DNA from 4 places in the Comamonas sp. Z1 genome. Region 2 is predicted to be linked to each of the others. Evidence: predicted binding sites of a transcription regulator. Region 2 holds the regulator's gene; each other region holds the start of a gene.

Region 1 (7,822 bases), 130 kb from region 2:
GCAACCACTGCTCCAGCGACCCGTCGGCCATGTCGCTCTCGAACAGCCGGTGCTGCCCCAGCAGCACGGCCAGCAAGGCTGCGACCCACACAATGCCCGGCGCAATCTGCCTCAGCAAGGCCGCATCCGGCCCCAAAGCCAAGGGGAAAAGGCTGCCCACCAGCACGAAGAAGAACAGCCCGCCCAAGGCATCGGAAGGCCTTCTAGCGGCCAACTTCAACTCTCTTGCACACACAGCTATCAGCAAACAGCCACCTGCTCATTCATTGCCGTCGTGATCACGGAGCGGGATAAATCCAGCACCGACACCCGGGGCGTCGGCAGCACCAGGTTGCGGTGCGAAGCCACCATGGCCATTCCTCCGGAGGCCAGATGCTGCTCCAGTGCCTCGCCCAGATATTGTTCGCCTTGGACATCCAGGCAGTTGTCGGGTTCGTCCAGCAACCACAGCGGACGCTCACACAGCAAAACACGGGCCAGCCCCAAACGCCGACGCTGCCCCTGGGACAGGCGGCCAAAAGGCCGTGCGACGACTTCCGTCAAAGACAAGGCCTTCAAAACGGCTTGCACGCGTGCTTCATTCCAGCTCACCGCCATCAGGTCCAGCGCAAAGCGCAGATTCTCCATCCCTGTCAAGGCGTCGCTCATTCCTGCCTGATGTCCCATATAGGCCAGTTGCCGCTGGTAGGCCGGATCCTGGGGGGACAGCGTATCGCCGCACCACTGGAGGCTTCCAGTGCGCCATGGCAGAAGGCCGGCCAGACAACGCAGCAGGCTGCTCTTGCCCGCGCCGTTATGACCTCTGAGCATCAGCAGCTGACCGCCACCGAGTTCCAAGCCCTGATCGCGCAGCACCACCCGGCCGCCGCGTATACAACCCAGGCCGGATATACAAAGCAATCTGGAAGCAGCCGTGCCCAAGCCATTCATCCCGCTACTGCACCGACGCAACCGAAGCCTCAGCTGGCCCCGGCACTTTCTGACCTGGCGTGTCGCTGGGGCCCTGTCCGGGAGGTATGTGAGGCAGCTTATGGGCAATGCCCTTGTGGCAGTCGATACAGGTTTTTTCCTTGCTGGCCAAATAGGTGCTGTGCATGTTCTGTGCACGCAAACTCTGCCGTGTCATATCCATGGAGTCGTAGTTATGGCAGTTGCGGCACTCCAGCGAATCGTTGGCCTTGAAGCGAGCCCATTCGTGCTGTGCCAACTCCAGCCGCTTGGCTTCGAACTTTTCAGGCGTGTCGATCGTGCCGAAGATCTTGCCCCACACTTCCTTGGAGGCCTGCATCTTGCGAGCGATCTTGTCGGTCCAGTCGTGCGGCACGTGACAGTTGGAGCACACGGCGCGTACGCCCGAGCGGTTGGTGTAGTGGATCGTGCTCTTGAGCTCGGCAAACACGTTGTCCCGCATCTCATGACAACCCGTGCAGAATTTCTCCGTATTGGTCAGCTCCATGGCGGTATTGAACGCGCCCCAGAAGAGAATGCCGCCGATGAAGCCGCCGATCGTCAGAAAGCCCAGGCTGAAATGTACGCTGGGGCGGCGGATCACCGCCCAGTAGCGCTTGAGAAGTGTCAACATAGATGAGCCTCGTGCGCCGCAGCGTCAGTTTTTCTTGGATGCCTTGCCCGACTGGGACTGCAGGGCCTTCAGAATCACGGTATCCACGTCTTCGAAGGTGTTGCTGACCAGAGGGCGGACGGCATCCTGGGCCACATGGCATTGCTGGCAGAAGTAGCGCCGCGTGGATACCTGCCCCAACATGCGCCCGTCGCGATCCATGTAGTGCGTGACCGATACCGGCACGGCCTGCGAGATCTCGGCCTTGGTTCGCGAGTGGCAGTCCATGCATTTGTTGAAGTTCTTGTCGACCTGATAGCCGTCCACGCGATGGGGAATCGTGGGAGGTTGCCAGGTGTAGTTGCGCGTGCGGCGCACGTCATCGTTGACGGCATTGCCAAGCACTGGTGGCTTGGTCGCCTGCATGATGGGCGTAGGGCCGCGCGCCGAGTCATAAAAGGTATCCGCGATAGCGGCTGGCGTCCAGGCCATACTTATATTGAGCATGAGCAGCATGCCCACAAGACGGACGAATTTGCGGACGAAGTTCATGGTCAACCTCTCTTTCGTCAAACCTTGGTGACCTTCACAGCGCACTTCTTGAAGTCCGTCTGCAACGAAATCGGGTCAGTAGCATCCAGCGTCACCTTGTTGATCAGCTGGCTGGCGTCGAACCAGGGGACATAGACCAATCCGCGCGGTGGCTTGTTGCGGCCGCGGGTCTCGACGCGCGTGCGCATGGAGCCACGCCGCGAAGACAGCTCCACTTCGCTTCCGCGGCGCACGCCCAGCGCCTTGGCGTCATCAGGATGCATGTAGCACAGTGCGTTAGGCACGGCACGATGCAGCTCGGGTACGCGCCGGGTCATGGATCCTGAGTGCCAGTGCTCAAGCACTCGGCCCGTGGAAAGCCAGAACGGATAATCCTTATCCGGAGCCTCAGCTGGTGGTTCATAGGGCAAGGCAAAGATGTTGGCCTTGCCGTCGATATTGCCGTAGAACTGGTAGCCCGTGCCTGCCTTCACATAGGGGTCCGAGCCTTCGCGGTAACGCCAGAGCGTTTCCTTGCCGTTGACCACGGGCCAGCGCATGCCGCGCACCTTGTGGTACTGGTCAAACGGTGCCAGATCGTGGCCATGGCCACGGCCGAACGAGGCGTATTCCTCGAACAGACCTTTTTGCGGATAGAAGCCAAAGGCCTTGGCTTCCTCGTTTTCATAGGCGGGGTCCATGTCGGCCAATGGGAACTTGTCCACGTTGCCGTTGCGGTACAGCACCTCGAACAGGGTCTTGCCGCGCAGCTGGGGCTTCTTGGCCAGCAGTTCTTCGGGCCAGACTTCCTCGACCTTGAAACGCTTGGAAAACTCCATCAATTGCCACAGGTCGGAACGCGCCTCGCCAGGAGCCTTGACCAGCTGGTGCCAAAAGTGGGTGCGGCGCTCTGCATTGCCATAGGCGCCTTCCTTCTCGACCCACATGGCCGACGGCAAGATCAGATCGGCGGCCACGGCCGTGACTGTGGGATAGACATCGGAGACCACCACGAAATTGTCGGGATTGCGGTAGCCCGGATAGCCTTCCTGGGCCAGGTTGGCGCCAGCCTGAATATTGTTGTTGACCATCACCCAGTAGGCATTGAGCCTGCCGTCCTTGAGTGCACGGTTTTGTTCCACGGCGTGGTAGCCGGGCTTGGGGGGAATCGTGCCTTCCGGCAGCTTCCAGATGGTTTCCGCAGTCTTGCGATGCTCTGGGTTCGTCACCACCATGTCCGCTGGCAGGCGGTGGGAGAAGGTGCCCACCTCACGCGCCGTTCCGCAGGCCGACGGCTGTCCCGTTAGTGAGAACGGGCTGTTGCCGGGTGTGGCGATCTTGCCCAGCAGCAAGTGAATGTTGTAGACCATGTTGTTGGCCCATACACCGCGTGTGTGCTGGTTGAAACCCATGGTCCAGAACGACACCACCTTGCTATTGGGGTCTGCATAGAGTTCGGCAAGGGCCTTGAGGCGGTTGGCCGGTACACCCGTGAGCTTGGTTGTGTACTCGAGCGTATAGGTGGATACGAACTTGGCGTATTCCTCATAGTTTATGGACTTGGCACCGTTGGGATCCTTGGCGTTCTTGGCCGCCTTCTGCAGAGGGTGCTCGGGACGCAGCCCGTAGCCGATATCGGTGTTGCCGAGCTTGAAATTGCAGTGCTTGGAGACGAAGTCTTTGTTGACCCTGCCCGTGGTGATGATGTGGTTGGCGATGTAGTTGAGTATGGCCAGATCGGTCTGAGGCTTGAAGGTCAGAGACATGTCCGCCAACTCATACGAGCGGTGCTCGAAGGTGGACAGCACGGCCACCTTCACGCCAGGTGTGGACAGGCGCCTGTCGGTCACGCGCGTCCACAGCACCGGATGCATTTCCGCCATGTTCGAGCCCCACAGCACAAAGGCAGTCGCGGCCTCGATGTCGTCATAGCAACCCATGGGCTCGTCCATGCCAAAGGTGCGCATGAAGCCGGCAACTGCCGAGGCCATGCAGTGGCGTGCATTGGGATCAATGTTGTTGGTGCGAAAACCCGCCTTGAACAACTTGGAGGCGGCATAGCCCTCCCATACCGTCCACTGGCCGGAGCCAAACATGCCCACCGCGTCGGCCCCCTTGGCCTTGAGCGTCTTTTTGAACTGCTCTGCCATGACGTCGAAGGCCGTATCCCAGGAAACCTGCTGGAATTCGCCATCCTTGGCATAGCGACCATTCTTCATGCGCAGCAACGGCTTTGTCAGACGATCACCGCCATACATGATCTTGGACAGGAAGTAACCCTTGACGCAGTTCAGTCCCCGGTTGACCTCGGCCTCAGGGTCACCCTGGGTGGCCACTACGCGGTTGTCCTTGACGGCCACCATGACGCCGCAACCTGTACCGCAAAAGCGGCATGGCGCCTTGGACCACTTCAGGTCGGCAGCCATTGCACCTGCATCCTGGGACAGAACTTCTATGGGTATGCCTGCAACGGCCCCTGCGGCTGCGGCTGCAGATTGACGGACAAAATCACGCCTAGTGCTAGTCATGTGTTACCTCTTGGTTTAGCGACTGCCAGTTCTCAACATGCTGATAAACCAGGGATGCGTTGATTACGCCATCGAGCAGCTCAATCTGAGACACGCAATCAAGTATTTCCCTTGCATGGGGCGCTTCCAAGGTCACCACCAACTTGCCGGCCGGATGACTTCCATGTATTTGGGCGCCTTTGATCGTGACGATGCCAGCAGCTACTTGTGCCAATGCTTGAGGAAGCACATGCACAACCAGGCTGGTGATATGCAAGTCGGTATGAGTTTCAATGGGCTCAGATTCTTCATGCATGTGGAGGGCCACCGATGATCATCTGATAAAACCAGATCGCAAAGCCATAAGACGCAATCAGTACAACGGCCAATATAGGTGCCATAACAACTGCGAGAAATGCGAAGCTGCGCAACTCCTCGGTACGAGTCGATTCAGGCTGAGGTTCTGTCATTAGCAATCCCCCTTGGCTTGGATGCCTGAGCATCCATGATTTGGCGATAGAGATCCGATAACGAACTTTGCCACGAGATTACCTACAAAATTGACTTGCAACAAGGCTCTTCTCGATTCGTTGCTTTACATCAATTCCTTCATTAAGATTTCATTAAGTCAATTGACATTAAAGTAAATTCCTCGGGCGTTGACTAAATAGTCGGCGGAATCAAGCGCGGCTTGGATCAGCCCTCTGCAAACTGAATTCGCGCCTCAATCTCGCACTGACCCATTGAAGTTGAGGCGTGAAATCTGGCCTGAAACTGATAGCCGCCGCCTGCTGCTCGCTTGAAGGCCGTCACTGGATCACTTGACCTCCATGGAGAGGTAATCGGGGTATTGTGCAGCCGTAATCAAGGATGGCAATCAGCGGGAGAAAGCCAGTCCTGCACAAGAGATTGCAGCAGATCGTGGATTTGGTGGCTCAAGAGAGCGCAGGACCTCGCGGCATTCAAGACGCGCTCCTCTCGGCCAGACAGGAAGCGATAACGAGGCTCATGCGAGCTCAACCTGGATTTGTGCAAGCTCAAAGCATCACCGTGCCGAGCACGATGCGCATCGAACCAAAAAGCGCTCCACAAAAGCGCTTTATAGGACCAAAAGGATCTAGGGGCAGAGCTCCGCTCTTGCTCGTCCATCAACTCACATTGGACTGTCCCCAGGCATGTCTACCTGCTAAGGGAAAGTCCAATCGCAATCCCAGTGTCACCTATAAGCTGCTCGTAATAGGTTGCGATGTGATGCGGCAACCACTGCTCAGAGGCTCAATCATCTCCAGCAGCCGCTTGTAGCCCGTGCGCTGCACCCGCCACTGACCGGCGACCCGGGTATAGCAGTCCTCGTATAGCGCACTGCCGGTGAGTATGGTCTGCTCATCCAGATTGATGAACAGATCATTGAGGTACCAGATGCCGGTGGCCGTGTCACCGTCGACCTTGATTTCCGGTGTATGCCCGTTGTGCATGCCAAAGCGTCGATGAGTGAAGGCATTGCGGTAGAAGTTCATGGCTTCATCAATGCCATTGATCTCATATTGGTAAGTCGGGCTGTCGAAGCGGATATGGACATCATCGGCCAGAACGGTTTTCAGAAGCTCCAGATTGCAGGTGTCGATGCCGCGAAAGTAGCGCGCCTTGAGCTGTTTGATTTCTTCAATATCCAGAAGAGTTTGCATGCTGTTCCCCGCTGGAGTTTAGTGAGGCAGGTAATGGCCGCCACTGACGTCCAGTTGGGCGCCGGTCACCACGCGCGCATAGTCGCTGGCCAGATACAGCGCGGCAGAGGCGCAATCGGCATCGTCGGGGATCTCGTTGCGCAAGGGAATCTGCTGGGCAATCACATCGACCAGCGATTCCATAGAAACGCCCTGGCGCTTGGCTTCCGCCTGGAAATAGCCTTTGACCGGTGCGCCCCACATCCAGCCGTTGTAGGTGCTGTTGACGCGGATGCCGAAGGGCCCCAGGTCTTCTGCCAGATATTGCACAGCGGTCTTGAGCGCGCCTTTGGATACTGCGTAACCGGCTTCGAGCTGATTGGGGCGGCGCGTTGCCATGGTATTGATCATCACAATGCTGCCGTCTTTTTGCTTTTTCATCTGCGGCACCACGGCCTGGGTCATGTTCATGGATCCGTACAGATTGACTTCCATGACCTTGCGCCAGTCATCCATGGACGAGTTGCTCGAAGATCCCCAGGTCCCGTGTGCATAGGCCGAGTTGATCAGCGCATCGATGCGGCCGAACTTGGCGATGGTTAGCTCTGCAAGCCGCTGGCATTGCTCGGGCTGGGAGATATCGGTGGCGACTTTGAAGACTTCGCAGGAGTAGCCTGCATCACGAATGGCTTGCTCTGTCTCATCCAGCATGGACTGCGTGCGGGCAGCCAGCACCACGGCTTTGGCCTGATATTCCGCCGCGCGCAGGGCTAGCTTGATGCCCATGCCGGGGCCGATGCCAGAGATGATGATGACTTTGTTCTTCAAAAGCATGATGGTTTCCTTGGATCTATAGGCTTGGAAATTGGCTGTCTTTCAGAATGCAGCCTTGGTGCGGGCGAAATGCAGTTCCTCTGAGCGGTTTTTGACATCGACCGCCACCTGATCAAAGGCGACCTTTACCCAGGCACCATGCTCGCGCATGATCGTGTCAGCGTTCAGTCCCAGGAACTGGTCGGTGGTGAAGTAGGTGCAGCGGTTGGCGTCAATTGCCTCTATGTATTGATCGCGGCGTGCGGCATCCTTGTTCTCAGGCACTGGGCGCTGCTCCCAGGACAGCAACTGCTCGGGTTCAAACGCGACCAGATACTCGTTGACGGGCCAGACTTCGCCCGTCAGCGGGTGGCGGGTTTTCATCTCGACCAAGTCATTGAGCTTGAGCCCACAGCGGATGTCGGGGCAGAAGCGATTCCAGAGGTGATAGTTTTCCAGGTCCGCAAGCACTTCCCAGACCACGCTGGCAGGTGCATTGATTTCCACTTTGATGGAGGTGACGAGATTGGCAGCTTTGGTCATCTTGGATGTCGCTTCAGTTGATGGGCTTGGAGGTGATCTGCAACTGCTCGCTCAGCGGCTCAACGGTCTCGAGCAGAGTCTTGTATCCAGTCTCCGCAATCCACCAGCGGCCATCGCGCTTGAAATAGCGGTCTTCATAGATGGCACCGCCGTGCATATGCGTTTTCTCTTCGAGGTTGATGAAGACGTAGTTCAGATACCAG
Region 2 (7,822 bases):
GCGCCTGCTCGGGCGTGTAGCCTGTGAGCTGCATACTGGCTGCATTGGCATGCACGACACGCAATGTCTGCGCATCCAGCAGCCAGACCGCCTCCTGCAAACCATCGAGCATGGAGGCAAGCAGAGGGTCAATCAGAAAACTCTGCTGCAAAGTCACGCGAGGTCTTTCTCGGCAGCAGGTGCTGCAGAACTGTCAAAAAAGTAGCAAAGACGCCTTTGCGGCTGTAAAGCTTCTAACGCATTTCGAGAAAGCTGATTTCGCGTCAAGCCCCGGCGAATACCCAAACCCACATATTCAAGCAAATCTACGAACCGCAGCTTCTGCGGCGCCTGCATGTCATAGGTCAGCACCTGCGGCTTGAGCGACTGGCTGGTGTTGACAGACACCACCACGCCCATCCGCCCATCGCTTAGTTCCACCAAAGAGCCCGGCGGATAGACCCCCAAGGTCTGCACGAATGCCTTGAGCACATCGGGCGCATATCGCTGGCGATACTGTCCATACAGTGCAGCCATGGCTTCATGAGGCGTCATTTCGTTGCCTTGCAATGGCAGATTGCACAAGCGCTCAAAATTATTGACCAGCGCCAGGATCTGTCCGGCAATGTCCATATCTTCGGCCAGCAAGCCAAGTGGAAAGCCTGACCCATCGGCCCATTCATGATGCTGGGCGATGGCCGTCGTGACGGAAGGAGGATAGCCCATGGATAGAGCCAATGCCACCGACTCTCCGACATGACGCGCATACACGGTCTCTCGCAGAGGCGTGCGGCCCGTGCCCTGATTCAGTGCATTGGCCGATGCGGAAATTTCAAGCCCCGGCTTGCCGATGTCATGCAACAGGGCCGCCGTGCCCAGATCCGTCAATACGTCATCGCACAGGCCCAGCGTCTTACCCAGCAACAGGCTCAGCACGGAGACGTTGACACCATGTACGCCAAAGGTGGCGCCCCCCGTATCCGCGAGCAGATGCAAACTCAGATCACGAGCCTGCGCCAGTTTGACGACTTGCTGTGCAACCAGCATATCCGTCGTTGTCCGCGCCTTCTCGGGGTTGACAGGCAACAAGGCCTGCACGTCATCAAATACGGAAACCGCGCCCAGAAACCTGGACTGCACGCCCAAAATACTGTTACGCCATGCATGCGCATCGTTCTCAGGGGGGACAGGAGCGGGTTGAGGGTCTGCGGCCGGAGGTGCTGCCGCTTCCTCCAGATCGCTTCTCGATAGATCGACCTGAACTGCCTTGAGCTTCAGGGTCCTAAGTGTCTGCAACTGCTCGTCATTGACAATCTTGAAACTGCTGACGGGAAACGGATGGCGCAACCAGCCGGTCTCCAGATGGACATACATGCCGATACGCAGTTGTCCGATATCAATAGCAACGAAACGATTCACTTTGAGCGCTACACACAAGATAAGACATTATTCCGCAGTTCCATGACTGCTCAAGCATGACTAGGGTCTGTTGGGATGCAAACAGCATCAACAATCCCCTCTTGTGTGACTTATCGGCACCAAAGGCTGGGTTTGTAGACCAGGTCCATCCACAAAGCCCAACTCGCAACGCCAATCAGCATCAGACCTGCAACTCTGGTGCCCCATCTGGCCCGCAATGCATTGACATGCGACTGTCCCAGTTGCCACAGCCAGGGACCCGCCAGCAGCCACAGTGCACCACCAACGGCAAAGGCTGCCATGGACAAAGCCCCTTGCCAGGCGCCGCCACTCAAGGCCGCCACCAACACAGCCGAATACAGCAAACCACAAGGCATCAGTGCCCAGGCAAAGCCTGCTGCCAGACTGCCGCCTGGCGCGGTGACCCAGGGCTGAACCCTGACCCAGACGGAACGCCCCGCCCGCTCCAGCCAGGCTGGCTGCCGCGCCTGCACCACCATGGCCAGTCCCCAGGCCATGACCGCCACATGCATCAGCGTCCAAAGTCTCTGCAATGCCGTTGTCTGACTGGTCAGCCAGGCCAGGCTTTCCATAGCCACGGCCGCGATCCCGCCCAGCAGGGCATAGGCAGCGATGCGCCCCAGATGAAACAGGCTGGTACGCAGCCATTGGCGTTTTTGCAGGCCGAGCACGACAACTGGCTGCCCGCCGCCGACAGGCTTCGCTGCTGTGACCACACTGCAGGGGGCAGCACACATCACAAGACAATGGGGCCCACCCACGAGCCCCATGATCAAAGCAGTCCAGACCAGCGAAAACAACATGCGCTAGATGATGCGCGAAAAGCGGGCGCGGTTCCGGTCGGCCTGCAAATATCGGTCAAACAGCATGGCTACTCCGCGCACAAAAAACCAGCCCAGGCCAGTGACCTTGAAGCCCTCGGCGGACAGCTCGACCAAGCCGTTGCGCTGCATCTCTGCCAGCGCATCCAGCTCCGCAGCGAAGTATTCGCGGAAATTGATAAGCCAGGCCTGCTCCATGGGCTCATACAGGACGGAGCCCTGGCACATGATGGACATGATGACGGCTCTGCGCACCAGATCGTCACGTGAAAGTGCCAGTCCGCGCTGCACGGGCAACATGCCGCCATCGACGGCATCGTAATACTCTTCAAGAGTCTTGACGTTCTGGCTGTAGGTCGCGCCCACCTTGCCGATAGCCGATACGCCCAGTGCAATCAGATCGCAATCAGGCTGGGTGCTGTAGCCCTGAAAATTGCGATGCAGGCGCCCCTGGCGCTTGGCAATGGCCAAAGAGTCGTCAGGCAGCGCAAAGTGGTCCATGCCTACATAGACATAACCGCCATCCATGAATGCATCAATTGCGCCGGAGAGCATGTTCAGCTTGTCCTGCCCCATGGGCAGGTCTGCCGATTCGATGCGCCTTTGCGGCTTGAAGCGCTCGGGCAGATGCGCATAGGCATACAGTGCAATGCGATCGGGGCGCAGCTCATTGACCTGTGCCAGCGTGCGCGCAAAAGACTCGGGCGTCTGCCTGGGCAAACCGTAGATCAGGTCCACATTGATGGAGACAAAGCCCAGGCGGCGCGCCTCGGCCACCAGCGCAAATACTTGCTCGGCGGGCTGCTCGCGGTGCACCGCTTTCTGCACCGCGGGATCAAAGTCCTGCACGCCAAAGCTCAGGCGATTGAACCCCATGTCCTTGAGAGCTCTCAGCCGCTCGTTGCTGACGGTGCGCGGATCGACCTCGATGGAGTACTCGCCCGCGGGATCCAGCTTGAAATGTTCACGCATCAAGACCATCAGCTGCTGCAACTCGGCATCGCTGAAAAAGGTCGGTGTGCCTCCGCCCAGATGCAGCTGGCTTACGAGCTGGCCTTTGCCGCAATGCTCGGTATGCATGGCCAGCTCGCGGCTCAAGTAGTCCAGATACTCGGCAGCCTTCTCATGATGCTTGGTCACGATCTTGTTGCAGGCGCAGTAATAGCAAAGCGACTCACAGAACGGCACATGCACATAAACGGACAGGGGCAAAGCGCGCGAGCCAGAATGCGTCTTGCGCTGCTTGAGTGCCAGTATGTAGTCGTCTGCACCAAAAGCCTCAACAAAACGGTCGGCTGTTGGGAACGATGTGTAGCGTGGGCCGGGGATATCAAAGCGGCTCAGCAACTCAGGCGTGACTGCGGTCATAACTGGGAGTTAGGGTGCGCCCACACTCTGTATAGAGCAGATTTCAATGGAAATCAGATCCTGAAAATCATGCCCAAAATAGGCAAAAGCGCATGTTTTTGAACGAATACAGGCAATGTGCCCCAAGGCAATCACCCTGTCCTTGATGAAAATCAAGAGACCTCAAGGCAAGTGCTGCGACAATTTGATCCATCTCATCTTCAACCACGAGGTCAATGACCAGCGCGACTCTCCACTCCGTGTCTGTCTGCGCCGTTGCAAAAAGCCCATGAATCTTCAGACCATCAAAGCATCCTGCTCCAACTGCAATCTGCGTGAACTGTGCATGCCCATGGGCCTGGACGATGAACAAATGGAGCGCATTGACGAGATTGTGGCCACGCGCCGCAAGGTCAAGCGCGGCGGTCTGCTGTTTCGCAATGGCGAAGAGTTCACCTCGCTGTATGCCATACGAACCGGCTTCTTCAAGACCAGCGTGGCCACCGAAGACGGACGCGATCAGGTCACAGGCTTTCAGATGGCTGGCGAAATCATTGGTCTGGACGGCATCGTCAACGACCACCACACTTGTGATGCCGTGGCCCTGGAAGACGCCGAGGTTTGCGTCATGCCGTTTGACAAACTGGAGCAGCTCTCGCGCGAGGTCACTGCCCTGCAGAACCATGTGCACAAGGTCATGAGCCGCGAAATCGTGCGCGAGCATGGCGTGATGCTGCTGCTGGGCAGCATGCGTGCCGAAGAGCGCCTGGCGGCCTTTGTGTTGAACCTGGTCCAGCGCCTGTCGGCACGCGGCTTTTCCAAGTCGGAACTGGTGCTGCGCATGACGCGCGAAGAAATCGGCAGTTACCTGGGCCTCAAGCTCGAGACCGTGAGCCGCACTTTCTCCAAATTTGCAGAGGAAGGCATTGTGGAAGTCAAGCAGCGCCACCTGCGCATCCTGGATACCGAGGCGCTCAAACGCATCGTCAACAGCCAGCAATGCCAGAACTGAACCGAGTCGACAGACACTCTCAAGACAAAGCCCGCGGACAGCGGGCTTTTTTGTCTGTGCGAATTAATCGGGCAGAGGCTCGGAAACGATGCCGCCATTGAGATCGCTGACGGAGCGCCCCAGCATCACCGTCATCGCACCTCCGATCAGGGTCACGACCCAGAAGGCAAAAAAAGCGACCGTATAGATGGCCTGGCGCGACCAGTCCAGGGGGGAGCCCAGCCAGTGCACATCCAGCGGGTCCACAAAGGCGAAAACCACCATCTCCATGATTGCCGCCGCCAGAAAGGCCGGCCAAACAATCCACATCCAGCGTCGAGCATCCATCCTGATTCTCCTTGGGCTGTGGGCTTGGTCATATTTTGCACAACAGTGGTGACCGTTCATGCAGGACTGCGGGCATGCACCGTGGCGGGAAACCCTGAACCACTCTCTTTTCAGTAGCATCCTGCGCCATCTGGATATCAAAAAACCATTTGCTTCTACATCAACGTTAGGCAGAGCATGCGCAACACGCTCTGATTTTGATATCGGCAACAAAAAAGGCCGCAAAAGCGACCTTGGCGGAGCAAGCGCCGGAGCGCTCAGCGATCCAGCGGATGGTCCTTGGCTGGCGTGGCCGCATGATTGCGGCCGGTGACTGCTGGGGCCAGGCTTTTTTCACTTTCGCTCAGGCGCTGGTTGATTTCCATGCCATGGCGGTAGTAGTCAGGGTCAATCACGGGATCAGGCCTGCTCAGTGCGATGTATGCGGTGACAAAGCCGGCAATCACCACGATCACCGGGCCGGCGATGATGAGCCAGACATGGGCAAACTTCCACCAGGGCTTGCCGTCCTCGGGGTGGATGATCTTGGCCGTTTGCGAGACCTTGGCTTGTGCTGCCGACATGATGAAACCTCTTTCCAAAATTCTGACCACCCAGACACACACGGCAGGGTGGCATAAATTGTTGCCGATTGGCGGTGCCCTTGTCCGGCCTCCGTGATGGCTCACGAAGACCGTCAAGACCTGGCATTAACGCGGCACCAGGAACACCGTCTTCTCGGAAATACGCCCTGCTCCGGCAGTCACTGCATCCACATTGAAGTGTACGGGGTGCGAGCCGGGAGTTGCTGAGCCATACGGAATCTGCAGCCGCACCGCAATGCCGCGCGTCTCTGCAGGGCCAACGCTCACTTCCTGCTCGGATGCGACTTCCAGATTCTCCAGGCCCACGGCGCTGATACGGTAGCGCTGCTCGGACTCGGTGGCGTTCATGATCTGCAGACGGTAGACGTTCTCCAGCTTGCCGCCCGCCACGATGCGCGAAAGCGCAGCACGGTCGCGAATCACATCGACCTTGAGCGGCTCGCGCAGCACCAGACTGGCGATCATGGCAGCGCTGAGGGCCACCAGCACGGCCGAGTAGATCAGCACACGCGGGCGGAAAATGCGGCGAATCACCTGCACCTGCTTCCAGGCCTTGGCCACGGCATTCTGAGTGGTCAACCGGATCAGGCCACGCGGATACTCCATCTTGTCCATCACGGAGTTGCAGGCATCGACGCACAGACCGCAGCCGATGCATTCGTACTGCAACCCTTTGCGGATATCGATGCCCACGGGGCAGACCTGAACGCAAAGCTTGCAATCTATGCAGTCCCCCAGGCCCTGTGCCTTGTAGTCGACGTCTTTCTTGCGCGGGCCGCGAGCTTCACCACGTTCGGCGTCGTAGCTGACGATCATGGTGTCCTTGTCAAACATGGCACTCTGAAAGCGTGCATAGGGACACATGTACTTGCAGACCTGCTCGCGCATATAGCCGGCGTTGCCGTAGGTGGCGAAACCGTAGAACGCCACCCAGAAAATCTGCCAGCTGCCCTGGAAGGCCATCAACTCCACACCCAACTCACGGATGGGCACGAAGTAGCCGACAAAGGTGAAACCTGTCCAAAGAGACAGAGCGATCCAGAGAAACTGCTTGAGCGACTTTTTCCAGATCTTCTCCAAAGTCCAGCCGCTCTTGTCGATACGCATGCGGGCACTGCGATCGCCTTCGACCTTGCTTTCGATCCACATGAAGATCTCGGTGTAGACCGTCTGCGGACAGGAGAAGCCACACCACAGACGCCCGGCTACGGCGGTAAACAGGAACAGCCCCAGTGCGCTGATGATCAGCAGCCCCGTCAGATAGATGAAGTCCTGCGGGTACAGCACCAGTCCGAACAGATAGAAGCGCCGGGCCCCCAGATCGAACAGCACCATCTGGCGCTCGCCCCACTGCAGCCAGGGCAGGCCGTAGAAGACGATCTGGGTCAGAAACACCATGGCCCAGCGCCAACGTGAGAACACGCCGCTAATAGAGCGTGAGTACACTTTTTGCTCGGAAGCGAACATAGGCACCAACTCAGGCCCACCCTCATGAGGCTCAGGCGTGATCGGTATGACTTTTCGGGGCTTCCCCTGATCGCACGGCATCGCAGTTCCTTAATATTTTTGTAATTACTGAAAATTGAAACGCGAAAAAGGCGGTGCCAGGGCACCGCCTTTTAAAAACGCATTACTTCTGGTTTTGCGTATTCGAAAGACTCCAGACATAGGAAGCCAGCACGGCAATTTGCGCCTCCGTCAACTTCTCTTTCTGGGCAGGCATCTCATTGTGCTTGCCGTTGTTGACGATGTTGACGATTGCCGCCTCACCCCAGCCATGCAGCCAGATGTCATCGGTCAGGTTAGGAGCTCCCAGCGCGGGGTTGCCCTTGCCGTCCATGCCGTGACAAGCCGCACAGGCCACGAATTTGGACTTGCCCTGCGAAGCCTTGACGGCATCGTGAGGGCTGCCCGACAGGCTCAGCACATAGTGCGCCACGTTGCGCACATCCTCCGCCGAGCCCACGGCTGCCGCCATGGGCGGCATCATGCCGATACGGCCGTTGGTGATGGTCTCCCTGATCTTCTCGGGAGATCCGCCATGCAACCAGTCGCCGTCCGCCAGATTCGGGAAGGACTTGCTGCCGCGAGCGTCAGAGCCGTGGCATTGCGCACAGTTGTTCATGAACAGACGCTCGCCAATGGCCATGGCCTGAGGGTCCTTGGCCATTTCTTCGGTGGGCATGCTGGTGAACTTGGCATACAGAGGCTCCAGGTCCGCCTTGGCCTTGGCCATTTCCTTGTCGTAGGCGCCGGTCTGACTCCAGTCCAGCTTGCCGCCGAAGCCGCCCAGACCTGGGTAGACCACAAGA
Region 3 (7,822 bases), on a different contig from region 2:
GAGTACTACCACGAGCAGCGCCATATGGGGACCCTGGTCTGCCACTACCAGCATCAGGTGGACAACGATCCGCTGGTGCTGGTCGGCCTGAAGGACATCACGGCTCACGTCAATTTCACGGGCACGGCCGTGGCGGCCCAGGATGCGGGCTTCGACGTGCTGGGCTATACCAATCAGGCGCACTTTCTCATCAACTGCGGACTTGCGCCCAAGCTCGATGCGGTCGGCATCAAGGCCAGATCCATGGCCTCCAAGCTGGTCATGGAGCACGAGATGGGCGAGCTGTTCAAGGTCGTTGCCCTGTCCAAGGGCGTGGAGCCCTGGACGCCGCTGGGCTTTGTGCAGGGTGACCGCACGCACCGGCTATAGCGTCTGCGTGCCCGCCGAGCTCACTGCTTTTCGAGCTTGGCGGCCTGGATGATGCTGCCCCAGTGCTTGTACTCGGTGCGCGTGAAGTCGCGGAAGGCGGTCGAGCCGAGCAGGCGGGGCTCGCCGCCCAGGGCCGCGACTCTGGCCTTGAACTCGGGGCTGCTGGCCACCTTGAGCGTGGCCGCTTCCAGGCGCTGGACCACGGCGCGTGGTGTCCCCTTGGGGGCCAGCACGCCGTTCCAGGTGGCGGTGACAAAGGACGGAAAGCCGCTTTCCTTCATGGTCGGGACCTGGGGCAGCTGCGGCAGACGCTCGGCCGAGGTCACGGCCAGCGCCTTGAGCTTGCCGCCCTGGATGAAGGGTAGTGCCGGCGTGATGTTCTCGAAGATGAAATCGATCTGGCCGCCGATCAGATCAGTCAGTGCCGGAGCGCTGCCCTTGTAAGGCGCGTGAACCAGGTCCAGTTTGGCGGCGCTCTTGAGCAGCTCGCCCGAGAGATGCACGGTGGAGCCCATGCCCGGCGAGCCATAGCTCATGCCGGTGCGGCGCTCGCGCGCGTAGCTCACCAGCTCGGCCACCGATTTGACCGGTGTTTTTGATTCGTTGATCACCAGCACATTGGGAATCGAGGTCACCAGAGCTACGTACTCGAAGTCGTCCAGGCTTTTCTCGCTGAGATTGCGGTACAGGCTGGGATTGATGGCCTGCGTGCCTGCCGTGCCGAACAGCAGCGTGTAGCCGTCATTGGCGGCGGCTGCGACGCGGCTGGCTCCGATGGCTCCGTTGGCGCCGGGGATGTTCTCCACCACGACCGGCTGGCCCAGGGCCTCGGCCAGACCCTGGCCGACCAGGCGTGCCACGACATCGGTGTTGCCGCCGGGCGAGAAAGGCACGACCAGCTTGAGCGGGCGATTGGGGAAGCTGTCGGCCGCGGCCGGCAGGGCCAGGCTGGCGCCTAGCAGCGCCACGGTCAGGAGAAACTGTTTGCGTGAAAAGGTCTGGGGCACGGTATGTCTCGTTGTTTGTAGTTGGCGGGCCGTGACGGCAGACGCATGGGCCCGATCCCTGCATGGCGCAGGGCTTGGACATCATGGGCAGAGGGGGGAATTGAGGTCAATCAATCTTTGGGAAGCATGTCATGCATAAACGGAATGGCTGCCTGACAGCATGGGCGCGCAGGTAGCCAGGGCGGTGCGCCCCTATACTTGCAGTCTCATGATTCGCTGGTTGATCGTCATTTTTCTGGCCCTGTTGCTCGTCAACGGGCTGCACGGCTGGCTGCAGCGCATAGGGCTGGGGCGTCTGCCCGGCGACTTCCGCTTTCGGCTGTTCGGCAAGGAATTTTTTCTGCCCGTGGCCAGTACGGTGCTGCTCAGCATGGTGGCGGCGCTGATTGCCCGCTTTGTGAAGCTCTGAGATCGTAAATACGTTCTGAGGCTGGCCGACTTGAATCTGCAGGCTTTGGCTGCACATACGGACCTGAGCCCGAGCAGTGCCTGCTGGCACCGTCAGGCATTGCCAAAGAAAGTACGACTTACGCAAAGCGGGTTCAGGCAAGGCGACTGTCCCAGAAGGCAGGCCGTTGTCGCATTCTTGTTTGCGTAAATCCTAGAAAGGTTGCCCCTGTGTCCGAATCCCTGCACTACGTCTGTCCTCATTGCCACACCACCAATCGCATTGCCAGCGACCAGCTGGGCAATCAGCCCGATTGCGGCAGCTGCCACCAGGCGCTGGTGACGGGCGAGCCCGTGGCGCTGGACAACGACAGCTTTGCCCGGCACACCGGCCGCAGCCAGTTGCCCGTGGTCGTGGATTTCTGGGCCCCCTGGTGCGGCCCCTGCCGCATGATGGCGCCGGCCTTTGCCCAGGCGGCCCAGCAACTGGCGGGGCAGGCGCAACTGGCCAAGCTCGATACCGAGGCTTATCCACAGGCTGCAGCACCGCTGGGCATTCGCAGCATTCCGACCATGGTGGTCTTCAAGGAAGGCAAGGAACTGGCACGCATCTCCGGGGCACTGCCTGCCTCGGAGATCGTGCGCTGGGTGCGCTCGGTGATCTGAGCGGCGGCTTCGCGCGAGCCGGCCCGCTCACCCGGCCCCGGTTCGGGGCCGGTTAGCCTTGCTCAGGCGGCGATGTCCAGCACCACGCGGCCTTCGATCTTGCCTTCGTGCATGCGGGCAAAGATGTCGTTGATGTTTTCCAGCTTGTCGGTGGATACGGTGGCCTTGACCTTGCCCTGAGCGGCAAAGTCCAGCGACTCCTGCAGGTCCAGGCGCGTGCCGACGATGGAGCCGCGCACCGTGATGCCCTTGAGCACCATGGAGAAAATCGGCAGCGGAAAATCGCCAGGTGGCAGACCGTTGAGCGAAATCGTGCCGCCGCGACGCACCATGCCCAGAGCCTGCTCGAAAGCCTTGGGCGACACGGCCGTGACCAGCACGCCGTGGGCGCCTTCGATCTCTCTTTGCAGATAGGCCGCCGGGTCGGTGTTCATGGCGTTGACGGTGACGGTTGCGCCCAGCTGGCGCGCCAGCGCGAGCTTGCTGTCGTCGATGTCGACCGCCGCGACATTGAAGCCCATGGCCTTGGCATATTGCACGGCCATATGGCCCAGGCCGCCGATGCCGGAAATCACCACCCAGTCGCCTGGCTTGGCGTCGGTGACCTTCAGGCCCTTGTACACCGTGACCCCGGCGCAGAGCACGGGAGCGACGTCGATAAAGCTCACATTGGACGGCAGATGGCCCACATAGTTGGGGTCGGCCAGTGCGTAATCGGCAAAGCCGCCGTTGACCGAATAGCCGGTATTGGTCTGAGATTCGCACAAGGTTTCCCAGCCGCCTATGCAGTGGCGGCAGAAGCCGCAGGCGCTGTGCAGCCAGGGCACGCCCACGCGATCCCCTTCCTTGACATGCTTGACGTTCTTGCCCACCGCAGCCACATGGCCCACGCCCTCATGGCCGGGAATGAAGGGCGGATGAGGCTTGACGGGCCAGTCGCCTTCGGCCGCATGCAGATCGGTGTGGCAGACGCCGGAGGCGGCAATCTTGACCAGGATCTGATCGTCTGCCGGTCGAGGCACCGGCATTTCTTCGATCGTGAGCGGCTTCCCGAAGGAACGCACCACGGCGGCTTTCATGGTCTGGGGTAAGGACATCAGAGCACCTCCTTGAAGCAAGAGGGCAAGGCCGTGGCCTGTGGGCCGGACACTTGCCCGTCAAAGAACCATACCGGTATGGAATGGGTGTTGCAGCGGGCTTCGTGACCCGCTGCATGGCCCGGGCGGAGCGAACCGCCGCAGCCGTCTCGTACTGTGCAATGGCTGCAGCATACCTTCTTTGACTTAACTCAAGCCGTGCTCATCCCTGCCTTCTGGACCTCGGCGCGCGGACGGCTAGGCGCCGCCTTCCAGATAGGCGGCAATCGCCTGCTCGCGCGCCTTGCTCACTGCGTCGCCGATGGCCTTGCCCTTGAGGCCGCGCTGCGCTGCGGCCTGGGCGATCGGGCCGGTTTCCACGGCCAGAGCCGCTTTCAGGGCATTGCCCAGGCGCTGGCGCTGCGGATAGGCCGCATCTTCAAAGCCCAGCCGGCCGCGCGCGTCGCATTCGCAGGCCTGCAGGGCTTCCTCGAAGCGCTGGGGCTTGCGTATGGCATCGCAGCGCTCGAGCAGCCGCAGCAGGGCGGCGGCATTGAGTTCGTGGCTGCGGTGGATGTTGCCATGCTCGCGCGCCACGACCTCGGCCAGCTCCTTGCAGTCGTTGGGCACGCGCCAGCGCTCGCAGACCTGCAGCAGCAGGCGGGCGCTGCGCTGCTCATGGCCGATATGGCGGGGCAGCACATCGGCCGGAGTGGTGCCCTTGCCGAAGTCATGGCAGAGGCAGGCAAAACGCACGGACAGCGGTGCCTGCAAGCGGGCCGACATGTCCAGCACCATCATGGCATGCACGCCGCAATCGATCTCGGGGTGGTATTCGGCGCGCTGGGGCACGCCCCAGAGCTTGTCGAGTTCGGGCAGCAGCCGGACCAGCGCCCCGCATTCGCGCAGGATCTCGAACATGCGCGAGGGCCGCTCCTCCATCAGGCCGCGGCTGATTTCCTGCCACACGCGCTCGGGCACCAGGGCATCGACCTCGCCGGCCGCCACCATCTCGCGCATGAGTTCCATGGTCTCGGGCGCGACGGAAAAATCGGTGAAGCGCGCCGCAAAGCGGGCCAGACGCAGAATGCGTACCGGGTCTTCGCGGAAGGCATCGGTCACATGGCGCAGCACGCGATTCTTCAGATCCTGCTGGCCGTGGTAGGGATCCACCAGATCTTCGAGGTCGCCGTTGCCTGTCCAGTCTGCGGGAGCTGCGATGGAGTTGATGGTGAGATCGCGCCGCGCCAGGTCTTCTTCCAGCGTCACATCGGCGGCGGTGTGGACCACAAAGCCGCGATAGCCCATGCCGTTCTTGCGCTCGGTGCGTGCCAGCGCATATTCCTCATGGGTCCGGGGGTGCAGAAACACCGGAAAGTCGCGCCCCACGGGCACGAAGCCGCGCGCGCTCATCTGCTCCGGCGTGGCGCCAACCACCACCCAGTCCGTATCGTTGACGGGCAGGCCCAGCAATGCATCGCGCACCGCACCGCCTACCTTGAAAACCTTGAATTCACTCATGCTGCAATGGTAGTGGCTGCGAGCCGGCCTGCAGATACCGCAATCGCGGCAGCCAGGCCTCAGCGCTGCTGGCGATAGGGCTCTTCAAACTGCAGAAAGTCCTGCTCGGCCAGCGCGGCCTGAATCCATTCCTGGGTGGCTGGCAACTGGGTGACGCGCTGCACATAGGCGCGCACGGGGGCCGAGGTCGGCAGGCCGTAGCTGTTGATGCGCATGCACACCGGCGCAAAAAACGCATCGGCAATGCTGAACTGGTCGAACAGCATGGGGCCGCTGGCAGCGCTCAGCAGCGGGGTCCAGAGCTCTTCGAGTTGCTGGACATCGCTGCGCAGATCGGCATGCTCGGCCCAGAGCCGGGCGCCGGTTTCCTGCAACTGGGCTTCGATATTCATGGGGCAGAAGCTGCGCAGCGCGCCGAAGCCGCTGTGCATTTGCGCCACCAGGCTGCGCGCGCGGGCGCGCTGGGCCACGGTTTGCGGCCACAGATGCTTGTCGGGAAAACGCTCGGCCAGGTATTCGCAGATGGCCAGGCTGTCCCAGATGATCAGTCCCTCGTCGACCAGCAGCGGCACCTTGCCGGTCGGTGCGAGTGCCAGCGCCTGCAGCTTGAAGCTGGAGTCGGGCGCAAAGCTGTCAAAGCGCAGTGTGAGCTCTTCGAAGCTGATGCCGCTTTGGCGCATCAGCACCCAGGGGCGCATGGACCAGGACGAGTAATTCTTGTTGCCGATATAGAGCTTCATGGCGGACTCCTGTGTGGTTTGTCGAGCAGCTTATCAAGCTTGGGCCTGACGGTCTGTGTGTTTTGATTCCACAGTCATGTCTCGGCGGCGCGGCGGATGATGTAATTGCAGCACTATGGCAAATACTTCGACTTCTTCTGCAAGCCCGGCCGCTCAGGTGGCCGGGGCCGGTCACCACAAGGGCGCGCTGGTGCTGTTCTCGGGCGGCCAGGACTCGACCACCTGCCTGGCCCAGGCCCTGGCCATGTTCGAGCGCGTGGAGACGCTGGGCTTTGACTACGGCCAGCGCCACAGCGTGGAGATGCAGGTGCGCGCCGGCGTGCGCGAGCAGCTGGCTGAGCGCTTTCCCCTGTGGGCGCCTCGTCTGGGCGAGGACCATGTGCTGTCGCTCGACGTGCTCAAGCAGATCGGCGGCTCGTCCCTGACCGAGGATGTGGCTTTTGCCATGCAGGCCGACGGCCTGCCCAACACCTTTGTGCCGGGCCGCAATCTGCTGTTTCTGACGCTGGCCGGCGCGCTGGCCTATCGCCGCGGGCTGACGGTGATCGTCACCGGCGTCTGCGAGACCGATTACTCGGGCTACCCCGATTGCCGCGACGACACCATGAAGGCCCAGCAACTGGCGCTGAACCTGGGCCTGGAGCGCCGGCTGCGCATCGATACGCCGCTGATGTGGCTGGACAAGGCCCAGACCTGGCAACTGGCCCAGGACCTGGGCGGCAGCGAACTGGTGGAGCTGATCCGCACCGAGACCCATACCTGCTATCAGGGCACGCGCGATGCGCTGCACGAGTGGGGCTATGGCTGTGGCAGCTGCCCGGCCTGCGAGCTGCGTGCATCGGGCTGGCACAACTGGCGTGCCAGCCAGTCGGCTTGAAATTGATAGCTTCTTGCGCTTGATAAAAAAGGACTTCAGGCTGATAAAGCTATGAAGTCCTTTAATTGAATTCAGTAAATGCTCCTTAATAAGGAGCATTTTTTCGATGAACGCGATCAGGCGCTGGGCCGCGTGGCGATCTGCCCGGCCTGAATCTGCGCCGTCATCTGGCTGAGCCAGGCCTGGCTCTCGGGGCGCTCGAACAGAAAGTCCCAGATGGCATCGTGCTGGCGCGGTGTCAGGCCAAGCGCGCCATGGCGGCGCATATGTGCTTGCAGCCGCAGCACCTCGGGGTGCGTGAGCGGCAGCTGCATCACGGTCAGTGGCGGGCGCTGGCGGTAGCGGCGCTGGGGAATGTTCTTGCGGGGACGACTCATGGCAAAGCGATTCAAAGGTTAGACGGGCCAGACCACGCCGTTGTCGTTGAGGATGGCGTCCAGCGGCTGGTCATGGGCCTCGGGCTGGAAGTCATCGACATAGCCATTGGTGTAGCCCAGGCCCACGGTGAAGGGGCGCGGGCTCAGCTCGGCCAGCGTACGGTCATAGAAACCGCCGCCATAGCCGAGACGGTAGCCACCAGCCGCATAACCTACGCAGGGGACAAACAGCAGCGTGGGCACCAGCAGTTCGGTATCCTTGGGCTTGGGAATGCCATAGGCGTCCTCCTCCATCGGGCAACCGGGGTACCAGGCGTGAAAACTCAGCGTCTTGCGCTGTTTGTCTATCACCGGCAGCCCGATCCTGCGCCTTTGTGGAGTACCCTGTAGCTCGCCATCTTCCTTCCAGCGATGCAGGGCTGGCAGCGGATCGAATTCACCCTTGATGGGCCAGTAGGCACCAATCACGGTATCGGGCCGCTCCATCAGCCAAAAGCGCATCACCTGCTGCAGCGCATCGGCGCGTTGCAGGCGATCTGGAAGGTTGAGGCGCAGTTCAATCAACTTGCGGCGTAACGCTGCTTTGTCCATCGGATAATTTCCTCCATGCACTGGCTGAAGATTTTGACACCGCTTTGTGCGGCTTCCCTGTTGACTGTAGCTGCTCCCTTTGCGCAGGCACAAAACCCGGGCGACGCCGTGTTGCTGGATATGCAAAAAGCATTCCGCAGTCGCAATCAGACGGCGCTGACCCAGCTCCTGCCTCAGGCTGCCGGTCACCCCCTCGAACCTTGGGCCGCTT
Region 4 (7,822 bases), 130 kb from region 2:
AACAGCTCACGCCGCGTCTGTGGCACGCCTGACGGCAAATGCCAGTCCCCCGTGAAATCCGCCGCAACTGCACGAGCCGTAAGTCGCGGGAAGTCGTGCTCCAGCCTGGCCACAGCGGCCTGCAGAAACTCGACCGCAATATCCACTCCCAGAAACTGCTGCGGCCCCACGCTGCGGCACAGGCGCCGCACTTTTTCGCAATTGCCCGCTCCCAGCTCTATCAACACCTGGCAACCCGCCATGGCTTGGGCGATCTCCAGGTCATAGCGGGCCATGATGGCAGCCTCGGTTCTTGTGGGGTAGTACTCGGGCAGCTCGGTTATCTGCTCAAACAGGGCGCAGCCATGCGCGTCATATAGGAACTTGGGAGAAATCTGCGCCTGCCGCTGCATCAGCCCCTGCGCCAGCTCATAGCGCAGATGCGTCGGGGGGGTATACGCGTCCATGAAGCTGCAACCCTCGTCCTGAAGCGGTGGAGGTCTCAACGAGGACGCCAGAGGCAATGGAATGCGCCCTGCGCGTGATGCAAACTCTATCGATGCTGCCTGCCTGTCCGGTGTCGCGCGCATGCTGATCCTCCTGATGAGCTGATCGCGCGATGCAGCCATTGCCCGCGCCATCACTGCCAAGCCTGCTTTAGACCCTCAGCCTAGCGCGGCCGGCAATCGGCAGAAGTAGGACTGAAGCCAGCGATCCTTTTACTGCATGCACATGCAGCAATGCTGACAAAGTCAATACTGGTCAAAGAATTCAGCAAAAAAAATCGGTACCCCGCGCTGGCGGAATACCGATCTAAACATACACCCTAGCCTCCGAAGTCATCAGGCCATGCCGACCTGCTGACTCCGATGCACCGCAGAGCCTGCGGTGCGTGCCTCGCCTGCGGGAAGAAGGCCGCAGACAAGAACACTCTTTGCCGTGAAGCTATCAGAAGCGATAGCCCACGCCCACGCCCACCAGCCATGGGTCAACCTTGAACTTGGTGTTTTCAAACACGCCTGCACCTGTGATCTTGGTACCCAGATACACCTTCTTGATGTCGAAGTTCAGTGACCAGTTCTTGTCCAGCGCATAGTCGAAGCCAACCTGCAGCGCGCCGCCAAAGCTGTTCTTCTTCACGGTCACGGCACCATCCAGGATGTCCACGTTCGAGAAGCGTGTGTAGTTCACGCCAGCCCCCACATAAGGCTTGAAGGCCCCAAAGTTGGTGAAGTGGTACTGCGCCAGCAAGGTGGGGGGCAGATGCTTGAGCGAACCGATCTTGCCGCCATTCAGGCGCACATCATGCTTTTGAGGATAGGTCAGCACCAGTTCTGCCGCGATGTTGGGCGTGAAGAAGTAGGACACGTCCAGCTCAGGCATCCACTTGTTGTTGATGCTCACGCCTGCGTCTCCGGCAGCGCCACCGTTGTCGCTATCCAGATGCAGAGCACGCACGCGAACCTGCCAAGGGCTGGAGCCGTCAAACGAAGATTGGGCAAAAGCGGTACCGGCCGTCAGGGCGCTGGCAACAGCAGCAATCGCGATCAGAGTCTTTTTCATGGGTTCTTTCCTTGAAGAATTGGGTGAGAGCAATGCTTTGCATCCCTTGGCATCCATTGAAACAAAGCCACTGCCACACGGGTTTGTCCCAGGTCAACCCGCACACCAACACCGCAAAGAAAAAAGCGGACGTTGCCCATCGGCCACGTCCGCCCAGGATACTGATGAAGCGCAAAAATTTGCGTCAGCAGTGATGGTAGTCGTCAATTCGGATGAGCCACCCTGGCTGGTCGCAGCTTGTGCCACAACTCCACGCACACCACAACCGCACCGCCAATGACGGCCCCAACCAGCACATGCACCAACACCGGTCCCAGCGCTGCAACAATACCGCCCGTGGGCACAATCACCTGCTCTATCCAATGTTCGACCGGCTCTATGCCGTGCGCCAGCAAGCTACCTCCCACCATGAACATGGCAGCCGTGCCCACGATGGACAGCCCGCGCATCAGCCACGGGGTAAAAGCAATCAGACCAAGGCCCATGGCCTTGGCAGTGCTGCTACTCTTGGCCATCAGCCAGCCGCCCACGTCATCCATGCGCACGATCCCGGCCACCAGTCCATAGACGAACACGGTGATGGCCAGAGCTACAGCGATCAGCACCGAGGCCTGCTCCCAGATGGGTTTGGCGGACACCGTACCCAGCGCAATCGCCATGATTTCGGCCGACAAGATAAAGTCCGTGCGCACGGCCCCCTTGACCTTCTGCTTCTCGTACTCCATCGGGTCCATCTGCTTTTCACGCGCGGCACGCACCGATGAAGGCGCAACACCTTTATGGGCCGCCTCCTCGGCATCCACCACGGCATCATGCGCATCATGCTTTTGATGCTTGTGAAACAGCTCAAGGATCTTCTCCACGCCTTCAAAGCACAGAAAAGCGCCCCCCACCATCAGCAAGGGCGTGATCAACCAGGGCACAAAAGCGCTGATCAACAGCGCCGCCGGCACCAGGATGGCCTTGTTCATCAATGAACCTTTGGCCACTGCCCAGACCACGGGCAGCTCCCGGTTGGCCTTCACTCCCGTGACCTGCTCGGCATTGAGAGCCAGGTCATCGCCCAGCACGCCGGCCGTCTTCTGCACCGCAACCTTGGTCTGGGTAGCCACATCGTCCAGAATTGCCGTGCTCTTGCCTGCCGCGGTCTTGGTCATCAAGGCCACGTCGTCGAGCAAGCTAGCAATATCGTCTAGCAACATCAAAAGGCCGGCACCTGCCATCGCTTCTCCCGCTGGTTTGCAAAATCGCCATCATGCCTGCAAACCGTGCCACGATTGCGACAGGAAGTTGCCAATCGCCTACGCGATCAGCACGGCCAAGGCTTTGCAGCGACAATGAGCGCCCTCATCGAACGGAAACCCTGTGACTCAAGCCATCGCTCATGCCGAACTGATTGCCAGCTACCGCAAACTTGCCGCAGAGGCCGCCAAGAAGGCCGCGCTGGTCAAGGCCGCCGCAGGCAAAGGCCCCAAGACCATTGCAACGGTCAGCGAAACCGCTGCCAAGGCCGCGCGCCGCCGTGATGTGATGGCCGCCAGGCTGGCCAAACTCGGCGTCGTTCTGCCGGGCTGAGCCCCAACAAGCAGCCTTCTTCGGGCAGTCCTCTTATTTGCTGATCTTGAAGCCCTGTGTCGCCGCCCAGGCTGCCACATCGTCGCGACGGATGGCCGCAGCCATAAGCTGTGGAAAGGCATCGGGGGTACAGGCAAACGAGGGCACGCCCAGTGCCGCCAGCTTGGCCGCCAGTTCCGCGTCATAGGCCGGTGCGCCCTCGTCGCTGAGCGCCAGCAGCGTAATGAACTGCACGCCTGCTTCCACCAGCTCGTTGGCGCGGCGCAGCAGGCCCGACTCCACACCGCCCTCGTAGAGGTCGGAGATCAGCACCAGAATGCTGTTGCGCGGCTCGCTGATCAGTCCCTGGCAATAGCCGACCGCACCATTGATATCGGTGCCGCCGCCCAGTTGCACGCCAAACAGCACATCCACGGGGTCGTCGAGCTTTTCCGTCAGATCAACCACGGCCGTATCAAACACCACCAGCTTGGTGGCTACGGCCGGCAGGCTGGCCATCACCGCACCAAAGATGCTGGAATAGACCACCGAGTTAGCCATGGAGCCGCTCTGGTCAATGCACAGAATCACCTCGCGCTGCGGGCGGCGCGCCTTGCGCCCATAACCGATCAGCGTCTCTGGAACAATGGTCTTGTACTCGGGCTGCCAATGGCGCAGGTTGGCGCGTATGGTGCGATTCCAGTCGATTTCTGCATGCCGCGGGCGTCGGTTGCGCTGGCTGCGATCCAGCGCCCCGGCCACGGCACTGCGCATGGGCTCCTCGAGCTTTTTCATCAGCTCGTCCACCACCTTGCGCACCACCAGCCGCGCCGTGGCCTTGGTGTTCTGCGGAATCACCGAGCCCAGCGAAATCAGGTCCGCCACCAGATGCACATCGGGCTGCACGTTCTCCAGCATCTCGGGCTGCAGCAGCAGCTCGCGCAGATTCAGGCGCTCCATGGCATCGCGCTGCATGACCTGCACGACCTGGCTCGGAAAGTATTTGCGGATATCGCCCAGCCAGCGCGATACCGAAGGCGAGGAGTTGCCGCGTCCGCCCTTGCGCGATGCCAGCTTGCTGTCTTCCTCATACAAGGCGGCCAGCGCCTGGTCCATCTCCTGCAAGCGGCCCGTCACACCGCCGCAACTGGCGTCAGCGGGGCTACCCAGCACCATGCGCCAGCGCTGCAGCCGCGTAGTGGGCTGCAGCTCTTCGGACTCCTGTTGCGGCTCGGTCGCCAAGTTTGCTGTTTGCTTCATCGTCACACCTTGGCCGCGGCCGCATCAAATTCGGTAGCTGCCTGGGCTTGCCCCATCAGCGCCTGTGGCAGATTCAAGCCCAGCAACTCATTGAGCACGGGCAAGGCCAGCAAGGCACGCGACTCATCCCAGGGCGCGGCATCGTCCGCAGCACCTACGGCAGGATCGGGTGCCGCAACGCCTCCCACAGGCGTTCGCTTGACCTTGTCGCCCAGGCTTTGGCGCTCGTGATTGCTGAAGCTCGAGAAGCTACGCCGCACCAGCGGCAGAATCTGGGCAAACTGCACCTCGCCCAGACCACTGAGCCAGGCATCGACAGCACCCCAGATGGACTCGTCATGCAGCAACACCAGCGCCTGCTGGTTCAGAAAACCGTCCAGCCAGGCCGCCACATCCATGGGCGCCGCACCCAGTGAAAGATTGCGGTTGAACTGGCGCACGATCTCGGCGCTTTCCAGCAACTGCTCGTCCAGCAGCAAACGGCAAGCCATGCCGCGCAGCAGTGCCGCTGCGGCATCCCCCATGGCCAAGCTGCGCAGTGCCAGGCGCCAGGCATCCACCGCTTGCTGCGCCTCGCCGTTGCTGGTGCGCAACCGCAGTGCCTCGTGGGCCGCCAGCACCTTGGTCTTCATGGCGACCGCAGCATCCTCGTCCATGGCCATGCAGGCGACAGGCAGGCCGATGGCGGCGCGCAGCATCAGCGAATCGATCACGCCGGCCAGCAGGGCTGTATCCGTCTGGCGCACACTGCCATAGCGATAGACATTGGCCAGTGGCGGCAAGGCCTGCAGCAACTGGGCCACATCACCCGTGGTGGCTGCACGCTGGGCCAGTGTGGCAATCAGGGCCTCGACCAGCTGCGGCAAATCGGCCAGCAGCGCATCATCGATGGCCTGCGCGATTTCGGGCAGCGAGGTCTCGGGGGTCAGGCTGGAGCGCAGCCTGGCCGTGGCGGCCTGGGCCACGGTCGCTCCGTGCACGCTGGCCTCGATGATGCGCACCGCCAGCTCGGGCTCCCACTGCAGCTGCCAGCTTTCGCGGAAAGTGCCCCGGTTGCGCTGGGCATCGGTGGCGCGAACGCCCCAGTCAATGCCGAGCAGTCTCAGACGGTGCAGAAAATGGCTGCGTGCCAGATCCATGTCCTTGCGCAAATCCAGCGCCAGCAGCTTGCTTGCCGCCTCGGGCTTGAGGCGCAGCGACTTCTGCTGCTGCTCGATATCGCGCTGCAGCGGCACCTGGGGTACATCGGCGGGCACCTGGCCCAGCACATGACCGACGGTCAGCTCCTCATCGATCAACCTGAGCGGTGCGTCCTCGCCCATGCAGATCACGGTGACTATGGCCTCGTTGATTTCGTCCAGGCCGGGCACGGGCTGGCCGCGCAGCGCCGCCAAGCCCTCGGCCAGACGCGTGGCCTCGATGATGTGGGCGCTGGAACAGTCCAGATCCTTGTCGCGCAGCAGATGGGCCACGCGCGTCAGCCAGCCCGCCGTGCGCAGCGTGGCTGGAGAAACGTCGTTTTTGATAGCTGCTTGCGCTTTACCATCAAGCGTTTGAGGCTGATTTGACTCAAAACCCGGGGACGATTGATAGCACTGCCACAGATGCTGGTACCAACCCGGAGAAGTCACACCCGCGCCATAGCCGCTGCTGCTGGCCAGATTGCGATAAGTCCAGGGGGCCCAGGTCGCCATCACCTTGGCCTTGGGCAGGCCCTTGAGCAGGGCGCTATCTGCCTTGGCCGTCACGCTGGCCTTGAGCGCCGGCACATGCCAGGCGCCACAAACCACGGCAATGCGCTGGTGACCGGCCTTGATCGCCTCGCGAATGCACTGGCGCATATGGGCTTCGCGCAGTGCTTCGCGCTTCATGTATTCCTCGCCACGCCAATGTTCGCCGTCCTTGGCCAGCTCTTCGCGAGCTGCCGTCATCACCTCGCCAATGCTCTCGAACAGTGCTTCGCTGTCGCCTCGCTCCTCGACCAGACGGTTCCACCAGCTCTCGCCATCGTCAAAGCCTGCGGCATGGGCCAGCCAGTCCAGCGGATCGCGGTGCAGGTGTTGAGGAGCCGGTGCCGGGAGGTCCAGCTGCAGCTCATGCTCATCGCCGTCCTGCATATCGGCAAGCGTCGCGGCCTCCCCGACATCTGGTGCATCCTGCTCCGAGTCCGGGACAGCCACCGACAGCATCGCCTCCTCGGCCTCCTGTGCGGCCTTCTTCAGTACTTCGCGTCGTGCAAACTCGATGGCCATGCCATGGGTCTGCGGCAGGTCGATGAAGCGGGTTGCAACACCCCGGCGACTGGCCCACTGCAATGCCTGCCATTCGGGTGAGAACTCGGCAAACGGATAGAACGCAGCCTGGCTGGGCTCGTCCTGCATATAGACCAGCATGGCCACGGGCGGGCGCAGCTCGGCGCTTTGCAGCATGGGCAGCAGCGCCTCCCCCTCGGGCGGGCCTTCCACCAGCAGGCAATCGGGCTGCAAGGCCTCAAGCGCCTGCAGCAGACTGCGAGCGCAGCCCGGGCCGTGATGGCGTATGCCAAAGAAATGAACAGAATCAGCGGAAGTGGCCATGGGCTTGTCAGACGGCTCAAGAAAGGGATGGCAAGGTCTCTGGCAGTGAAGACAGCTCAGCCCATCACAGATGGGCGGTTGAGACGAGGCGTCATCACCGAAGACAGTGGCAACGCCAGGGCGAGGTGATGCAACGACGTATCAAGAGCTGTATTCACTGCAGCACAACTCACAGCTGCTCGCGGCAGGCGCGGTACAGATCCTTCCATTCGCTACGCTCCTTGACCACGGTCTCCAGATATTCCTTCCACACCACCGTGTCCTGCACCGGGTCCTTGATCACGGCTCCCAGCAGGCCCGAGGCCACATCGGCCGCACGCAGCACGCCATCGCCGAAATGACCGGCCAGCGCCATACCGCTGTTGATGACCGAGATGGCCTCCGCCGTGGACAGCGTGGAGCTGGGCGACTTCACGCGCACGGTCTTGCCGTCCTCGGTCTGGCCGTGGCGCAGCTCGCGGAAGATCTGCACCACGCGGCGCACTTCCTGCAGCGCAGGCGGCTCGGTTGGCAGCTGCAGCGCCCGCCCCTGCTCGGCCACCCGCTTGGTGACGATTTGCACCTCCTCGTCCTGCGAGGCGGGTACAGGCAGCACCACGGTATTGAAGCGGCGCTTCAATGCGCTCGACAACTCGTTGACGCCCTTGTCGCGGTTATTGGCCGTGGCGATGACAGAGAATCCCTGAACGGCCTGGAACTCCATGGACAGTTCCGGCACGGGCAGCGTCTTTTCGGACAGCACGGTGATCAGCGTGTCCTGCACATCGGCGGGAATACGTGTGAGCTCCTCGATGCGCGCGATCTTGCCCAGCTTCATGGCGTTGACCAGCGGGCTGGGAATCAACGCTTTCTCGGACGGACCGTGGGCCAGCAACTGGGCGTAGTTCCAG

Evidence for each region. The regulator FNR, encoded in region 2, switches genes on or off when oxygen is low (the NO sensors DNR and NnrR bind a similar motif). The targets are predictions, from matches to a motif close to TTGATNNNNATCAA.
Region 1: the regulator FNR is predicted to act here: its motif matches at 5,190-5,203, upstream of napE (periplasmic nitrate reductase, NapE protein).
Region 3: the regulator FNR is predicted to act here: its motif matches at 3,708-3,721, upstream of adhP (alcohol dehydrogenase AdhP).
Region 4: the regulator FNR is predicted to act here: its motif matches at 1,626-1,639, upstream of FSY45_RS02740 (OmpW family protein).

The regions. Positions count from the first base shown of each region.
Region 1 covers NZ_VOQT01000001.1:353,319-361,140, reverse strand. Annotated here, with positions in the region: gene ccmB (heme exporter protein CcmB) at 1-187, opposite strand, end outside; gene ccmA (heme ABC exporter ATP-binding protein CcmA) at 241-930, opposite strand; gene FSY45_RS01575 (cytochrome c3 family protein) at 935-1,582, opposite strand; gene FSY45_RS01570 (nitrate reductase cytochrome c-type subunit) at 1,607-2,113, opposite strand; gene napA (periplasmic nitrate reductase subunit alpha) at 2,131-4,620, opposite strand; gene FSY45_RS01560 (chaperone NapD) at 4,613-4,915, opposite strand; gene napE (periplasmic nitrate reductase, NapE protein) at 4,908-5,069, opposite strand; gene FSY45_RS01550 (nuclear transport factor 2 family protein) at 5,820-6,284, opposite strand; gene FSY45_RS01545 (SDR family oxidoreductase) at 6,303-7,097, opposite strand; gene FSY45_RS01540 (SRPBCC domain-containing protein) at 7,140-7,619, opposite strand; gene FSY45_RS01535 (nuclear transport factor 2 family protein) at 7,633-7,822, opposite strand, start outside.
Region 2 covers NZ_VOQT01000001.1:484,774-492,595, forward strand. Annotated here, with positions in the region: gene FSY45_RS02145 (bifunctional diguanylate cyclase/phosphodiesterase) at 1-157, opposite strand, end outside; gene FSY45_RS02150 (HD-GYP domain-containing protein) at 154-1,398, opposite strand; gene FSY45_RS02155 (sulfite exporter TauE/SafE family protein) at 1,509-2,222, opposite strand; gene hemN (oxygen-independent coproporphyrinogen III oxidase) at 2,226-3,608, opposite strand; gene fnr (fumarate/nitrate reduction transcriptional regulator Fnr) at 3,877-4,599, shown strand; gene FSY45_RS02170 (hypothetical protein) at 4,663-4,926, opposite strand; gene FSY45_RS02175 (FixH family protein) at 5,184-5,489, opposite strand; gene ccoG (cytochrome c oxidase accessory protein CcoG) at 5,616-7,058, opposite strand; gene ccoP (cytochrome-c oxidase, cbb3-type subunit III) at 7,141-7,822, opposite strand, start outside.
Region 3 covers NZ_VOQT01000002.1:353,841-361,662, reverse strand. Annotated here, with positions in the region: gene FSY45_RS05045 (class I SAM-dependent methyltransferase) at 1-369, shown strand, start outside; gene FSY45_RS05040 (tripartite tricarboxylate transporter substrate binding protein) at 390-1,376, opposite strand; gene FSY45_RS05035 (DUF2905 domain-containing protein) at 1,585-1,785, shown strand; gene trxC (thioredoxin TrxC) at 1,995-2,429, shown strand; gene adhP (alcohol dehydrogenase AdhP) at 2,492-3,526, opposite strand; gene FSY45_RS05020 (multifunctional CCA addition/repair protein) at 3,764-5,026, opposite strand; gene FSY45_RS05015 (glutathione S-transferase family protein) at 5,086-5,766, opposite strand; gene queC (7-cyano-7-deazaguanine synthase QueC) at 5,882-6,643, shown strand; gene FSY45_RS05005 (hypothetical protein) at 6,760-7,020, opposite strand; gene FSY45_RS05000 (5-formyltetrahydrofolate cyclo-ligase) at 7,039-7,611, opposite strand; gene FSY45_RS04995 (lytic transglycosylase domain-containing protein) at 7,627-7,822, shown strand, end outside.
Region 4 covers NZ_VOQT01000001.1:617,371-625,192, forward strand. Annotated here, with positions in the region: gene egtD (L-histidine N(alpha)-methyltransferase) at 1-569, opposite strand, end outside; gene FSY45_RS02740 (OmpW family protein) at 928-1,542, opposite strand; gene FSY45_RS02745 (DUF808 domain-containing protein) at 1,746-2,765, opposite strand; gene FSY45_RS02750 (hypothetical protein) at 2,908-3,117, shown strand; gene FSY45_RS02755 (VWA domain-containing protein) at 3,151-4,356, opposite strand; gene FSY45_RS02760 (DUF5682 family protein) at 4,359-6,932, opposite strand; gene FSY45_RS02765 (AAA family ATPase) at 7,102-7,822, opposite strand, start outside.